2 regions of the Streptomyces sp. CNT360 genome follow, and region 1 is predicted to be linked to the other one. Evidence: predicted binding sites of a transcription regulator. Region 1 holds the regulator's gene; the other holds the start of a gene.
The links. The regulator HspR, encoded in region 1, represses chaperone genes until heat shock. The targets are predictions, from matches to a motif close to TTGAGNNNNNNNNNCTCAA.
Positions count from the first base shown of each region.

Region 1 (6,868 bases):
CAGCAGCTTCTGCGTCTCGCCCTCCAGCAGGCGGCCCGCGGGGATGCCCGTCCAGGAGGCGACGACATCGGCGATGTCGTCCGAGCCGACCTCCTCCTTCACCATCTTGTCCCGCTTGTCCGCCTGGCCGGCCGCGGCCTCCTTCTTGGCCTTCTTGGCCTTCTTGGCCTCTTCCTCCTCCTCGGTGGCCGCCGCCAGCTCCCGCTCGGTCGCCGGGATCTCGCCGTACAGCAGCTTGGAGGCGGTGTCGAAGTCGCCGTCCCGCTGGGCGCGCTCGGCCTGGCCGCGCAGCTCGTCCAGCTTCTCCTTCAGCTCACCGACCCGGTTGAGGCCCTGCTTCTCCTTCTCCCAGCGGGCGGTCAGCCCGCGCAGCTCCTCCTCCTTGTCGGCCAGCTCGCGGCGGAGCCGCTCCAGCCGGTCGACGGAGGCCGGGTCGGTCTCCTTCTCCAGCGCCAGCTCCTCCATCCGCAGCCGGTCCACGGCGCGCTGGAGCTCGTCGATCTCGACGGGCGAGGAGTCGATCTCCATGCGGAGCCGCGAGGCCGCCTCGTCCACCAGGTCGATGGCCTTGTCCGGCAGGAAGCGTGAGGTGATGTAGCGGTCGGACAGGGAGGCGGCGGCCACCAGGGCGCTGTCGGAGATCTGCACCTTGTGGTGCGCCTCGTAGCGCCCCTTGAGCCCGCGCAGGATCGCGATGGAGTCCTCCACCGTCGGCTCGGCCACCAGCACCTGCTGGAACCGCCGCTCCAGCGCCGGGTCCTTCTCGATCCGCTCGCGGTACTCGTCCAGCGTCGTGGCGCCGACCATCCGCAGCTCGCCGCGGGCCAGCATCGGCTTGAGCATGTTGCCCGCGTCCATCGCCGAGTCGCCGCCGGCGCCCGCGCCGACGACCGTGTGCAGCTCGTCGATGAAGGTGATGATCTGGCCGTCGCTCTCCTTGATCTCGGAGAGCACGGTCTTGAGCCGCTCCTCGAACTCGCCGCGGTACTTCGCGCCGGCCACCATCGCGCCCAGGTCCAGCGCCACCAGCCGCTTGTTCCGCAGCGACTCGGGCACGTCGCCCTTGACCACGCGCTGGGCCAGCCCCTCGACGACGGCCGTCTTACCGACGCCGGGCTCACCGATCAGCACCGGGTTGTTCTTCGTACGGCGCGAGAGCACCTGCACCACGCGGCGGATCTCGTGGTCCCGGCCGATGACCGGGTCCAGCTTGCCCTCACGGGCGGCCGCCGTCAGGTCGGTGCCGAACTTCTCCAGCGCCTTGTAGGTGCCCTCCGGGTCCGGATCGGTGACCCGCCTGCTGCCGCGCTGCTCCTGGAAGGCGGCCAGCAGCTTCTTGTCGGTGGCGCCCTGCTCGGCCAGCAGCTCGGCGGTGGCTCCGCCCTTGGCGGCCAGCGCGATGAGCAGGTGCTCGGTGGAGACGTAGCTGTCGCCGAGCTCCTTGGCGCGCTGGGTGGCGTCCGCGACGACCGCGAGCAGGTCGCGGTCGGCCTGCGGCCTGCTGACCGTCGAGCCCTGGACGGTGGGCAGTGCCGCGAGCCGGCGCTCGGCACCCGAGCGCAGCGCCGCCTGGTCCGCCTCGACGGCGGCGATCAGGTCCTGGATGTTCTCGTTCTCCTCGCCCGTGAGCAGGGCGAGAAGCAGATGGGCCGGGGTGATGTCCGGGTGGCCCTCGGCCACCGCCCGCTCGTTGGCCGCGCTGATCGCGTCCCGGCTCTTGTTGGTCAGCTCCGCGTCCACTGTCCTGCGCTCCTCCTCCAGTGCGGCCTGACAGGCCTTCCCGGCTGCCTGCGGCGCCCAACCTCTGGCGCTCGCTTCCTCTTGCCACCTACAGCATGCAACAAGTTGAGTCTATTCCACTCAATCCATCGAACGGACTACTATCCGGCTTAGTTCCCGGCCGCTCCCGGCCGCGGATCCCTTCCAACCCGCCGCCCCCACAGCGGCACTTGGAGCTGACCAGTGAAATTCGGCCTTGCCAGCACGCGCCGCGCCGCCACCGTGCTTCTGACCTCGGGAGCCGTGCTGGCCACCGGCGCAGTGACCGCCCCCGCCCAGGCCCAGGCACCCGCCCTGGCCGCCGCGGCGAAGAAGCCCTCCATCGCCGCCAAGGGCGGCTACGTGATGAACAGCGGCACGGGCAGCAGCCTCTACACCAAGGGCGCCGACACCCGACGGTCCACCGGATCGACCACCAAGATCATGACGGCCCGCGTGGTGCTGTCCCAGAAGAACCTGAACCTGAACCGCAAGGTCACCGTCCAGAAGGCCTACAGCGACTACATCGTCCGCAACACCGCCTCCTCGGCGCGGCTGATCGTCGGCGACAAGGTCACCGTCCGCCAGCTGCTGTACGGGATGATGCTGCCCTCCGGCTGCGACGCCGCCTACGCGCTGGCCGACACCTTCGGCAGCGGCTCCACCCGGTCCGCCCGCGTGAAGTCGTTCATCGGCAAGATGAACACCGCCGCCAAGGGGCTCGGGCTCAAGAACACCCACTTCGACTCCTTCGACGGCATCGGCAAGGGCAGCAACTACTCCACGCCGCGCGATCTGACCCTGCTGGCCCGCGACGCGATGAAGAACGCGACCTTCCGGTCGGTCGTGAGCACCCGCTCCACCAAGCAGAAGACGGTCACCAGCAGCGGCGGGTACCGCGCCATGAACTGGAGCAACACCAACCCGCTGCTGGGCACCTACAGCGGGACCACCGGCATCAAGACCGGCTCCGGGCCCGAGGCCAAGTACTGCCTCGTCTTCGCGGCGCAGCGCGGGGGCAAGACGGTGGTCGGCACCGTGCTGGCCTCCACCTCGTCCGCGAACCGTACGAAGGACGCCAAGAAGCTCCTGTCCTACGGCTTCGCCAAGTAACGAGCAGACCGCGTCCGGGCGGGCCGCCTCCACACCACGGTGGGGCGGCCCGCCCGGAGTCAGTCGCGGGGGCGGGGGCGCCAGACGACCAGGGCGCTGGACTGGCGTACGTCCTCGTAGGGCACCAGATCACGCCGGTAGGAGGCGTGCACCTGGGCCTCCCGCTGCTGCATGGCCGCCGCGGCGCCCTCGACCGCGGCCGACAGCTCCGCGACCCGCGACTGCAACGCCGCGACCTGGTGCTCCAGCTCGATGATCCGCTTGATGCCGGCGAGGTTGATCCCCTCGTCCTGGCTGAGCCGCTGCACCTCGCGCAGCAGCTCGATGTCGCGGGCCGAGTAGCGGCGGCCCCGCCCGGCCGTACGGTCGGGCGAGACCAGTCCCAGCCGGTCGTACTGCCGCAGGGTCTGCGGGTGCAGGCCCGAAAGCTGCGCGGCGACCGAGATGACATACACCGGGGTCTCGTCAGTCAGCTCGTACGCCGCGGCACGTGAGGCGCGCGCCCCACCTGCGGCGAAAGTCCGTCTGCGTGTGTCCCGGCCGTCCACCTCAGTCTCCCTTCGCCGCCTTGAACAGCGCGGCCCGCGGATCCTCGTCCGCGAGCGCGTCCTGGAGCGTCTCCAGCGCGTCCCGCGCCTCGTCGTTGAGCTCCTTGGGCACCGTGACCTCCACCGTCACCAGCAGATCGCCACGGGTGCCGTCCTTACGGGTCGCTCCCTTTCCGCGGGCCCGCATCGTGCGCCCGGAGGGGGTGCCGGCCGGCACCTTCAGGGTGACCGGCGGGCCGCCGAGCGTGGGCACCTTCACCTCGCCGCCGAGCGCCGCCTCCACGAAGGTGACCGGCACGGTGACCGTCAGGTTGTCGCCCCTGCGCCCGAACACGGGGTGCGCGTCCACGTGCACGACGACGTACAGGTCGCCCGCGGGGCCGCCCCGCTCGCCCGGTGCGCCCTTGCCGCGCAGCCGGATGCGCTGCCCGTCGGTGACGCCCGCGGGGATGCGGACCTGCATCGTGCGCGAGCTGGTGGCCCGGCCCGATCCCTTGCAGGTGGTGCAGGGGTCCTGCGCGATCAGTCCGCGCCCCTTGCAGTCCACGCACGGGTCGGTCAGCGAGAAGCCGCCGCCCGCGCCGCGCGAGACCTGCCCGGTGCCCACACAGGTGGGGCACACCCGCGGGGTGCCGTTCTTGTCGCCCGTACCGGCGCAGTCCTTGCACGCGGCGTGCGAGGACATGCGCAGCGGGACCGTGGCCCCGTCCACCGCCTCGGTGAAGCTGAGCGTCACCTCGGACTCGATGTCCTGGCCGCGCCGCGGCTGGGTGCGGGTGCCGGCGCCGCCGCGGTTGAACAGCCCGCCGAACACGTCGCCGAGCCCGCCGCTGAAGCCACCGGGCCCACCGGGCCCGCCGGCCCCACCGCCGGGGCTCTGACCGCCGCCGAACAGGTCGCCCAGATCGAAGTTGAACGTCCCCGCGCCACCGGCCCCGCCCGGGCCCCCGCCGCCCGGCCGGAACCCGCCGTTGCCGAAGAGGGTGCGCGCCTCGTCGTACTCCTTGCGCCGCTTGGCGTCGCCGAGCACGTCGTACGCCTCCGAGGCGTCCTTGAAGCGCTCCTCGGCCTTGGGGTCACCGGCGTTGGCGTCCGGGTGGTTCTCCCGGGCCAGCTTGCGGTACGCCTTCTTGATCTCGGCCTCGGTGGCGTCCTTGGGGACGCCGAGGACCTTGTAGTAGTCCTTCTCGATGAAGTCCTTTGTACTCATCCCCGACGTCCCTCCTCCCGTCCGCGGTCAGCCCTCGTCCGGGCCACCGTTCTCCTCTTCTGCTGCCGATGCCTCGGAGCCTGCCTCGCCCTTGCCGCCGCCCGAGGCACCGGGCTGCGGCTCGGCGACGCCGACCCGCGCGGGACGGATGGTCCGCTCGCCGATCCGATACCCGGGCTGGAGGATCTGCACGCACGTCGTCTCCGTGACATCCGGAGAGTAGGAGTGCATCAGCGCCTCGTGCACCGTCGGGTCGAAGGGCTCGCCCTCCTTGCCGAACTGCATCAGGCCCATCTTGGCCGCGACCATCTCCAGCGACTCGGCCACCGACTTGAAGCCGCCGACCAGCTCGCCGTGGTCCCGCGCCCGGCCGATGTCGTCCAGCACCGGCAGCAGCTCGGTGAGCAGGTTCGCGACGGCGATCTCCTTGACCGCCGCCCGGTCCCGCTCGACCCTGCGGCGGTAGTTCTGGAACTCCGCCTGGAGCCGTTGCAGGTCCTGCGTACGCTCGTTCAGCGCCGTGCGTACGGCCTCCAGGTCGCCGCCGCCCTCGCGGGCCTCGCCGCCCTGCTCCTGACCGGCCTCTTCCGTCTCCGGCATGTCCTGCGCGCTCACATCGCCCTCTGCGCTGCTCTTCAGGGTCTGCCCGTCCCCGGCCGTCGGCCCGGGGGCCGCCCCCTCCTCGGGGACGGCCCGGTCGGCAGTCACGGACTCACCGGCGTCGGCGGGGACGTGGGGCTTCGGCTCCTTGCCGGGGCCCGCGGTCTCCTCCGTCACGCCGCACCGTCCTTCGGCTTCTGCTGCTCGTCGTCGACGATCTCGGCGTCCACCACGTCGTCGTCCGCGCCGCCCTCGGCCTTGCCCGCACCGGCCCCGTCGGCCGCACCGGCACCGGCCTCGGCGCCGCCGGCCTGGGCCTGCTGGGCGTCGGCGTACAGCGCCTGGCCCAGCTTCTGGCTGGTGGCCGCGACCTTCTCGGAGGCCTCACGGATCGCCGCGGTGTCCTCGCCCTCGAGCTTTTCCTTCAGGTCGGTGAGGGCGCCCTCGACCTCCGACTTGGTGTCGGCGGGCACCTTCTCCTCGTTGTCCTTGAGGAACTTCTCGGTGGTGTAGACGAGCTGCTCGGCCTGGTTGCGCGTCTCGGCGGCCTCGCGGCGCTTGTGGTCCTCCTCCGCGTACTGCTCCGCCTCGCGCATCATGCGCTCGATGTCGTCCTTCGGCAGGCTGGAGCCGCCGGTGACCTGCATCTTCTGTTCCTTGCCCGTGCCCAGGTCCTTCGCGGACACGTGCATGATGCCGTTGGCGTCGATGTCGAAGGTGACCTCGATCTGCGGCACGTTCCGCGGCGCCGGCGGCAGACCCGTCAGCTCGAACATGCCCAGCTTCTTGTTGTACGCCGCGATCTCCCGCTCGCCCTGGAAGACCTGGATCTGCACCGACGGCTGGTTGTCCTCCGCCGTGGTGAAGGTCTCCGAGCGCTTGGTCGGAATCGTGGTGTTGCGCTCGATCAGCTTGGTCATGATGCCGCCCTTGGTCTCGATACCGAGCGACAGCGGCGTCACGTCCAGCAGCAGGACGTCCTTGACCTCACCCTTGAGCACACCCGCCTGGAGGCTGGCACCGATGGCCACGACCTCGTCCGGGTTCACACCCTTGTTGGCGTCCTTGCCGCCGGTCAGCTCCTTGACCAGCTCCGCGACGGCCGGCATCCGGGTGGAGCCACCGACGAGCACCACGTGGTCGATCTCGCTGAGCTGGATGCCCGCGTCCTTGATCACGTTGTGGAACGGCGTCTTGCAGCGCTCCAGCAGGTCCTGGGTCAGCTGCTGGAACTGGGCGCGGGTGAGCTTCTCGTCCAGGTGCAGCGGGCCCTCCGCCGAGGCGGTGATGTAGGGCAGGTTGATCGTGGTCTCGGTGGACGAGGACAGCTCGATCTTCGCCTTCTCCGCGGCCTCGCGGAGACGCTGGAGAGCCATCTTGTCCTTGGACAGGTCCACGCCGTGACCGGACTGGAACTGCTTGACCAGGTAGTCGACGATGCGCTGGTCCCAGTCGTCACCACCGAGGTGGTTGTCACCGTTGGTGGCCTTCACCTCGACCACGCCGTCGCCGATCTCCAGCAGCGAGACGTCGAACGTACCGCCACCGAGGTCGAAGACCAGGATCGTCTGGTCCTCCTTCTCCAGGCCGTAGGCCAGGGCGGCGGCGGTCGGCTCGTTGACGATCCGCAGCACGTTGA
Region 1 covers NZ_KE384243.1:225,965-232,832, reverse strand. The annotation lists gene clpB (ATP-dependent chaperone ClpB) at 1-1,740, opposite strand, end outside; gene H297_RS0126805 (serine hydrolase) at 1,963-2,871, shown strand; gene H297_RS0126800 (heat shock protein transcriptional repressor HspR) at 2,931-3,419, opposite strand; gene dnaJ (molecular chaperone DnaJ) at 3,421-4,629, opposite strand; gene grpE (nucleotide exchange factor GrpE) at 4,657-5,406, opposite strand; gene dnaK (molecular chaperone DnaK) at 5,403-6,868, opposite strand, start outside.

Region 2 (6,868 bases), on a different contig from region 1:
TTTCCCTTCGCCCCCGGAAGAGTGAGCTGAATTCGGCAACCCCGGGGCGACTCGGCCACCCGGATCGACCCGCCGTGCAGTTCCACGGCCCAGCGCGCGATCGCCAGCCCCAGGCCGGTGCCGCCCCCCGGGCTCACCCCCTGGCTGCCCTTGCGCGACTCGGTGCTGTGCGTGCCGTTGAACCGGTCGAAGACCCGCTGCCGCTCCGCCTCGGGTATGCCCGGCCCCTCGTCCAGGACCTCCACCTCCACATCCCCCTCGCCTCCGCCGCCCGCTGCCTCGCCGGGCCTGGCACGGACGGTCACCCGGCCGTGCTGCGGGCTGTGCTTGACGGCGTTGTCGATCAGATTGGCCACCACCTGATGCAGCCGTTCGGGGTCGGCGTAGGCCGTCAGCTCGGGAGGCGAGACGTCCAGATGCAGGTGGACGTCCTTGCGGGAGTGTCCGGAGCCCTTGCTCATGTTGGCCTCCTTCAGCACGCCCGCCAGGTACGGCCACACCTCGAAGCGCCGCGAGTGCAAAGGGACGACCCCGCTGTCCAGCCGCGAGAGGTCCAGCAGGTGGTCCACCAGGCGGCCCAGGCGTTCGGTCTGCGACAGGGCGGTCCGCATCGTCTCCGGATCGGCGTCCGAGACCCCGTCGACCACGTTCTCCAGCACCGCGCGCAGCGCCGCGATCGGCGTGCGCAGCTCGTGCGAGACGTTGGCGACCAGCTCCTTGCGGTGCTGGTCGACCGCTTCCAGGTCGGCCGCCATCCGGTTGAAGTTCTCGGCCAGTTCTCCGAACTCGTCCCGCCGTCCGCCGCGCACCCGGCGGGAGTAGTCACCGCCCGCCATCGCCTTGGCCGCGTCCGTCATCTCGTCCAGCGGTGCCGTCAGCGACTGCGCGACGAACTGCGTGATCAGCAGCGAGGCGACGATCGAGATGATGGTGATCACCCGCAGCTCGGTCGCCGACTGCACGGCGAAGAGCGCCAGCAGTGTGGTGATCACCACGGACACGATCACCAGGGCGCCGAGGGCCGCCTTCACCGAGCGGTACGGGTCCAGGGGCCGCAGCCCCTCCCAGAGCTGCTCCCACCAGCGGGCCCCGAGCCGGGCGGCGAACCGCTTGCCCCGGCTCACCGAGCGGGCCCAGTACCGGGCGGTCCGCGACGGCCGGGGCGGCCCCGGCGGACCGGCGAGCGGGGGGCCCGGGTCCGGTGACGCCGCGGGACGGTCCGCAGCCGGGGAGCGCGCGGAAAGCGATCCCGACGCGGGCGTCCCGGAAGGGCCGGAAGGACCGGAGGATGAACTGGACACCGAAGCGGACACCTCGACCCGTTCCCGCCGCCCGTCAGCAGCTCTCCGTCGCGGCACCGGTCACCGGTGCGGGCGCGCCGTCCGGGCCGGGGGTCTCCAGCGCGTACCCCACCCCGTGCACGGTGCGGATGCGCTCCGCGCCGATCTTGCGGCGCAACGCCTTGATGTGGCTGTCCACGGTGCGGGTGCCGGAGGCGTCGGCCCAGTCCCACACCTCGGCCAGAAGCTGCTCGCGGGAGAGCACCGCGCGGGGGGAGTGCGCCAGGCAGACCAGCAGATCGAACTCCGTCGGCGTCAGGTGCACGTCCTCGCCGCTCACGCGGACCCGCCGCTGGGCGTGGTCGATCTCCAGTTCGCCGAGCCTGAGTATGCCGTTGCGCGGCGTGGTCGCGGCCTGCGTGGCCCGCTCGACCCGGCGCAGCAGCACGTGCACCCGGGCGGCGACCTCGCGCATGGAGAACGGCTTGGTCATGTAGTCGTCCGCGCCCACGCCGAGGCCGACCAGCATGTCCGTCTCGTCGTCCCGTGCGGTCAGCATCAGCACCGGAACCGGCCGCTGGGCCTGCACCCGGCGGCAGACCTCCAGGCCGTCGAAGCCGGGCAGCATCACGTCCAGCACCAGCAGGTCCGGCTGCCACGCCTCGGCGGTGTCCACGGCCGCCGGGCCGTCACCGGCCGTCTGCACCTGGAAGCCCTCCGCGCGCAGCCGCCGGGCGATGGCGTCCACGATCGTGGGGTCGTCCTCGACGACGAGGATGCGTCGCTGAGCGCCGGGGGTGGTCGCGGCGACGGCTCCGCCAGCTGTCTGAGTGGTGTTCTTCTGGTCCATACGACCCCGCCCCTGTGGCTCTTCCGGCTTTCTTGGAACAGCAGCGTAAGGGCCCTGCGCGCGGCTCGGCTACGCCGGTCGGGCTGCGAAGTGGACCACGTCGGGGACGCCTCGGACGACCGGGATCTCATCCGTCCGAACACGGCAGAACCCCGCATTCCGCAGTGATCGTTCGAATGCGGACGACGGCTGGGCCGACCACACGGCGAGGATGCCGCCTGCCGTGAGTGCCTCGCGGCAGGCGGCCAGACCGGCGGGGGAGTAGAGGGAGGAGTTGTCCTCGGTCACGGTCCAGTCGGGTCCGTTGTCGATGTCCAGGCACAGCGCGTCGAAGCGCTGCCCGTCCGCCGCCACCGCGCGCAGGTGGTCCACCAGGTCCGCCTGCACCAGTTCGGTACGGGGATCGGCCAGGGCCGTACCGGAGAGCGCGGACAGTGGCCCGCTGCGGTGCCAGTCGAGGACGGCTTCCTCGCGTTCGACCACGGTGATGCGGGCCCAGCGCGGCTCTGCGGCGGCCTCCGCGAGCGAGAAGCCCACCCCCAGGCCGCCGATCAGCAGCCGCGGGTCCGCCCGGTCGCCGAGTTCCTCCAGTGCGGCCCGTACCAGCAGTCGCTCGGAGCGGCCGTCGGAGGTGTCCATCAGGAAGCACCCGTTGGCGATGATCTCGTAGTGCGCCCCGCGCCGACGCAGGACGACCTCCCCGTACGGGCCGTCCCGCCGCTCCAGCGTGACGGGGGCGTCGGACGGCCCGGGAGGCGGAACGGCGGGGCTCGACAGGGAGGCAGGCTTCGGCATGGGGGCAGGGTAGGCCGGAAACCCGCACCTTGGGGCCGGTGGGCCGGGGGGCCGGTGGGCCGGTGGGCCGACTGGGGGGCGGGTCGGAGAGAGGGGAGTCACGCGTTGCTCCGGGTCTTCGAGTGCGGGAAGACCGGGACGCCACCCGCGGTTGACTACGTCGCGGCCCGTTGCTCTGCAGCCGGGCCGGTGAGCGTACCGACGGAGTCCCTGATCGCTCAGAGCGAACGGGGGAGCGCCGGAGGAGGGGAACAACGGCGGCCTCAAAAGCATTGAGTGGGTATTACTCAACTTGCTTGCCGAGGGAGAGATCATGACTGCTGAGTCCCACCCCGAGGAGTCCGCGCCGCTCACCCTGCCCGTGCTGCCCATCGACGCCGAGGACGGCGTGGTGCTGCCGGGGATGGTGGTCCCCCTGGACCTCTCCGACGGTGACGTGCGGGCGGCCGTGGACGCCGCGAAGGCGGCGGCGCCCCAGGGCGAGAAGCCACGGGTGCTGCTGGTCCCGCGCGTGGACGGCAACTACACGGGCATCGGCGTGGAGAGCCGCGTCGAGCAGACCGGCCGCCTCGCTGACGGGGACCCCGGCGCCCTCGTCCGTGGTCTGCGCAGAATCCGCGTCGGCACCGGGACGAGCGGCCCCGGCGCCGCCCTGTGGGTCGAGGGCACCCCGGTGGCCGAGCAGACGCCCGGCTCGGAATCCGCCTCGGACAGGCCCGGCGGACAGGTGTCCGAGCCGGGCCGTGTGGCGGAGCGGATGAAGGAGTACAAGGCCCTCATCACCGACTGGCTGCGCAAGCGCGGCGCCTGGCAGGTCGTGGACCGGGTGCAGCAGATCGACGACGCGGGCCAGCTCGCCGACAACGCCGGCTACTCCCCGTTCCTGACCACCGAGCAGAAGCTGAAGCTGCTGGAGACCACCGACCCCGCCGAGCGCCTCGACCTGGCCACCGCCGCCCTCCGCGACCACCTCGCCGAGCAGGACGTGGCCGAGTCCATCGCCAAGGACGTCCAGGAAGGCGTCGACAAGCAGCAGCGCGAGTTCCTGCTGCGCCGCCAGCTCGACGCCGTCCGCAAGGAGCTGGCCGAGCTCAACGGCGACCCGGAGGACGAGAGCGAGGACTACCGCGCCCGCGTCGAGGCCGCCGACCTGCCGGACGAGGTGCGCAAGGCCGCTCTCAAGGAGGTCGACAAGCTGGAGCGTTCCAGCGACCAGTCGCCCGAGGGAAGCTGGATCCGCACCTGGCTGGACACGGTGCTGGAGATCCCGTGGAACGTCCGTACCGAGGACGCCTACGACATCACCGGCGCCCAGGCCGTTCTCGACGCCGACCACGCCGGGCTCCAGGACGTCAAGGAACGCATCACCGAGTACCTCGCCGTGCGCAAGCGGCGCGCCGACCGCGGTCTCGGCGTGATCGGCGGGCGGCGCGGGGGAGCGGTGCTGGCGCTGACCGGTCCGCCCGGAGTCGGCAAGACGTCGCTGGGCGAATCGGTGGCCCGCGCGATGGGCCGCGAGTTCGTCCGCGTCGCTCTCGGCGGCGTGCACGACGAGGCGGAGATCCGCGGTCACCGGCGCACCTACGTCGGCGCTCAGCCCGGCCGCATCGTCCGGGCCGTCAAGGAAGCCGGTTCGATGAACCCCGTCGTGCTGCTGGACGAGGTCGACAAGGTCGGCTCCGACTTCCGCGGGGACCCGACGGCGGCCCTCCTGGAGGTGCTGGACCCCGCCCAGAACCACACCTTCCGCGACCACTACCTGGAGGTCGAGCTGGACCTGTCCGACGTGGTCTTCCTGGCGACCGCCAACGTCCTGGAAGCCGTCCCGCAGCCTCTGCTGGACCGTATGGAGGTCGTCGAGCTCGACGGCTACACGGAGGACGAGAAGGTCACCATCGCCCGTGACCACCTGCTGCCCCGGCAGCGGGAACGCGCGGGGCTGGCCGAGGGCGAGGTGCTCTTCGACGAGGCCGCGCTGCGCAAGCTCGCCGCCGAGTACACCCGCGAGGCGGGCGTCCGCTCCCTGGAGCGCGCCGTCCAGCGCGTCCTCCGCAAGGTCGCCGCCCAGCACCAGCTCGGCGAGGTGGAGCTGCCCTGCACCGTGGGTGTGGACGAACTGCGTGCGCTGATCGGCCGCCCCCGGCACACCCCCGAGGCCGCGCAGGACCCGGCAGAGCGCCGCACCGCCGTCCCGGGTGTGGCCACCGGGCTGGCCGTCACGGGCGCGGGTGGTGACGTGCTCTTCGTCGAGGCGTCGCTGGCCGACCCCGAGACGGGTGCCTCCGGGCTGACCCTGACCGGCCAGCTCGGCGACGTGATGAAGGAGTCCGCCCACATCTCCCTCTCCTACCTGCGCTCGCGCGGCGCGGAGCTGGAGCTGCCGGTCGGCGACCTCAAGGAGCGCGGCATCCACCTGCACGTGCCCGCGGGCGCCGTGCCCAAGGACGGACCGAGCGCCGGCGTCACCATGACGACGGCCCTGGCCTCGCTGCTCAGCGGACGCCAGGTGCGGCCGGAGGTGGCGATGACCGGCGAGGTCTCGCTGACAGGGCGGGTGCTGCCCATCGGCGGCGTCAAGCAGAAGCTCCTGGCGGCGCACCGCGCCGGGGTGACCACTGTGATCATCCCCAAGCGGAACGAGCCCGACCTCGACGACGTGCCCGAGGAGGTGCTGGACGGTCTCGACGTCCACCCCGTCTCGGACGTCCGCCAGGTCCTGGAGCTGGCCCTGACGCCCGCCCGAACTCCCGCCCGGGAGACGCCGGTCGCGGCGTGACGGACGCGTCCGGCGACAGAAGTGGCCCCCGCCTCGGCGGGGGCCACTTCGTCTGCTGCCTGTCACCGGCTACCTGCCGTCCGGTGTCCGGCCACCTGCTGCCGGGGCTCAGCCGCCGTTGGCGAGCACCTTCAACCGGTCCATCGACCCGTTGAAGTAGTTGTGGTCGCCCACGGTCGGGCCGGTGGAGGTGTACTGCCAGAAGGTGTAGAAGCCCCAGCCGGCCGGGAGGGTGCCCGCCGAGGAGGCGTAGCGGGCGATCCACAGCGGGTTCGAGTTCCCGAAGGCGCTGCTGTTGCCCGTGCACTGGGTCCACCAGCTGGTGGTCGTGTAGATGACCGCGTCACGTCCGGTCTTGGCCTTGTAGGTACTGGTGAAGTCCTTGATCCAGTTCACCATCGCGCTCTGGCTCAGGCCGTAGCAGGTCGAGCCGTAGGGGTTGTACTCGATGTCGAGCACGCCCGGCAGCGTCTTGCCGTCCTTGCTCCAGCCGCCGCCGTTGCCCGCGAAGTAGTTCGCCTGCGTCGCGCCGCTGGAGGAGTTCGGCGTCGCGAAGTGGTAGGCGCCCCGGATCATGCCGGCGTTGTAGGACCCGTTGTACTGCTGGGTGAAGTAGGGGTTCTTGTAGTTGGTGGACTCCGTCGCCTTGACGTAGGCGAAGCGGACCCCGCTGTTCCACAGCGTCGACCAGGCGACATTGCCCTGGTGGCTGCTCACGTCCACGCCGTGGACCGTCGCCGCCAGACCCGCGCGGGCCTTGTCCGGCGGGGCGCCGTCGGTCGTGTCCTTCTCGTGCATCCGGACACCCGCGCCCATCCAGGCCTTACCGCGCTCGGTGGGCGCCTTGGGGTTGTCGCGCAGACCGGGGGTGTCCGCGGCGGACTCGGTGGAGGTGGCCGACTTCGCGCTGCTGTCCCCGCTGCCGGCTGTCGCCGACGCTGCGCCCGGTAGCGCCAGGACGAGCGCGAGAAGGGAGACGAACATCCCGACGACAGCCGCCATTCCGCGTCTGTGACGGGTCGTACCGGATCTGAAGCTGGGCATCGCTGCCTCCGGAGCCTCGGTGGTGGGGTCTGGTACGTGCGTAGTATTTACCGACGTGGGGGGTTTTGCGCTGCGACGCGCGGATGACCATGGTTCCCACTGGTGTGGGCATGTCATATTGAA
Region 2 covers NZ_AUKO01000001.1:417,196-424,063, reverse strand. The annotation lists gene H297_RS33950 (ATP-binding protein) at 1-1,124, opposite strand, end outside; gene H297_RS0101805 (response regulator transcription factor) at 1,336-2,130, opposite strand; gene H297_RS0101800 (spermidine synthase) at 2,200-2,925, opposite strand; gene lon (endopeptidase La) at 3,239-5,701, shown strand; gene H297_RS0101790 (lysozyme) at 5,810-6,745, opposite strand.
Region 2: lon (endopeptidase La) is a predicted target of HspR. The motif match lies at 3,198-3,216, and genes of this name have one in related genera.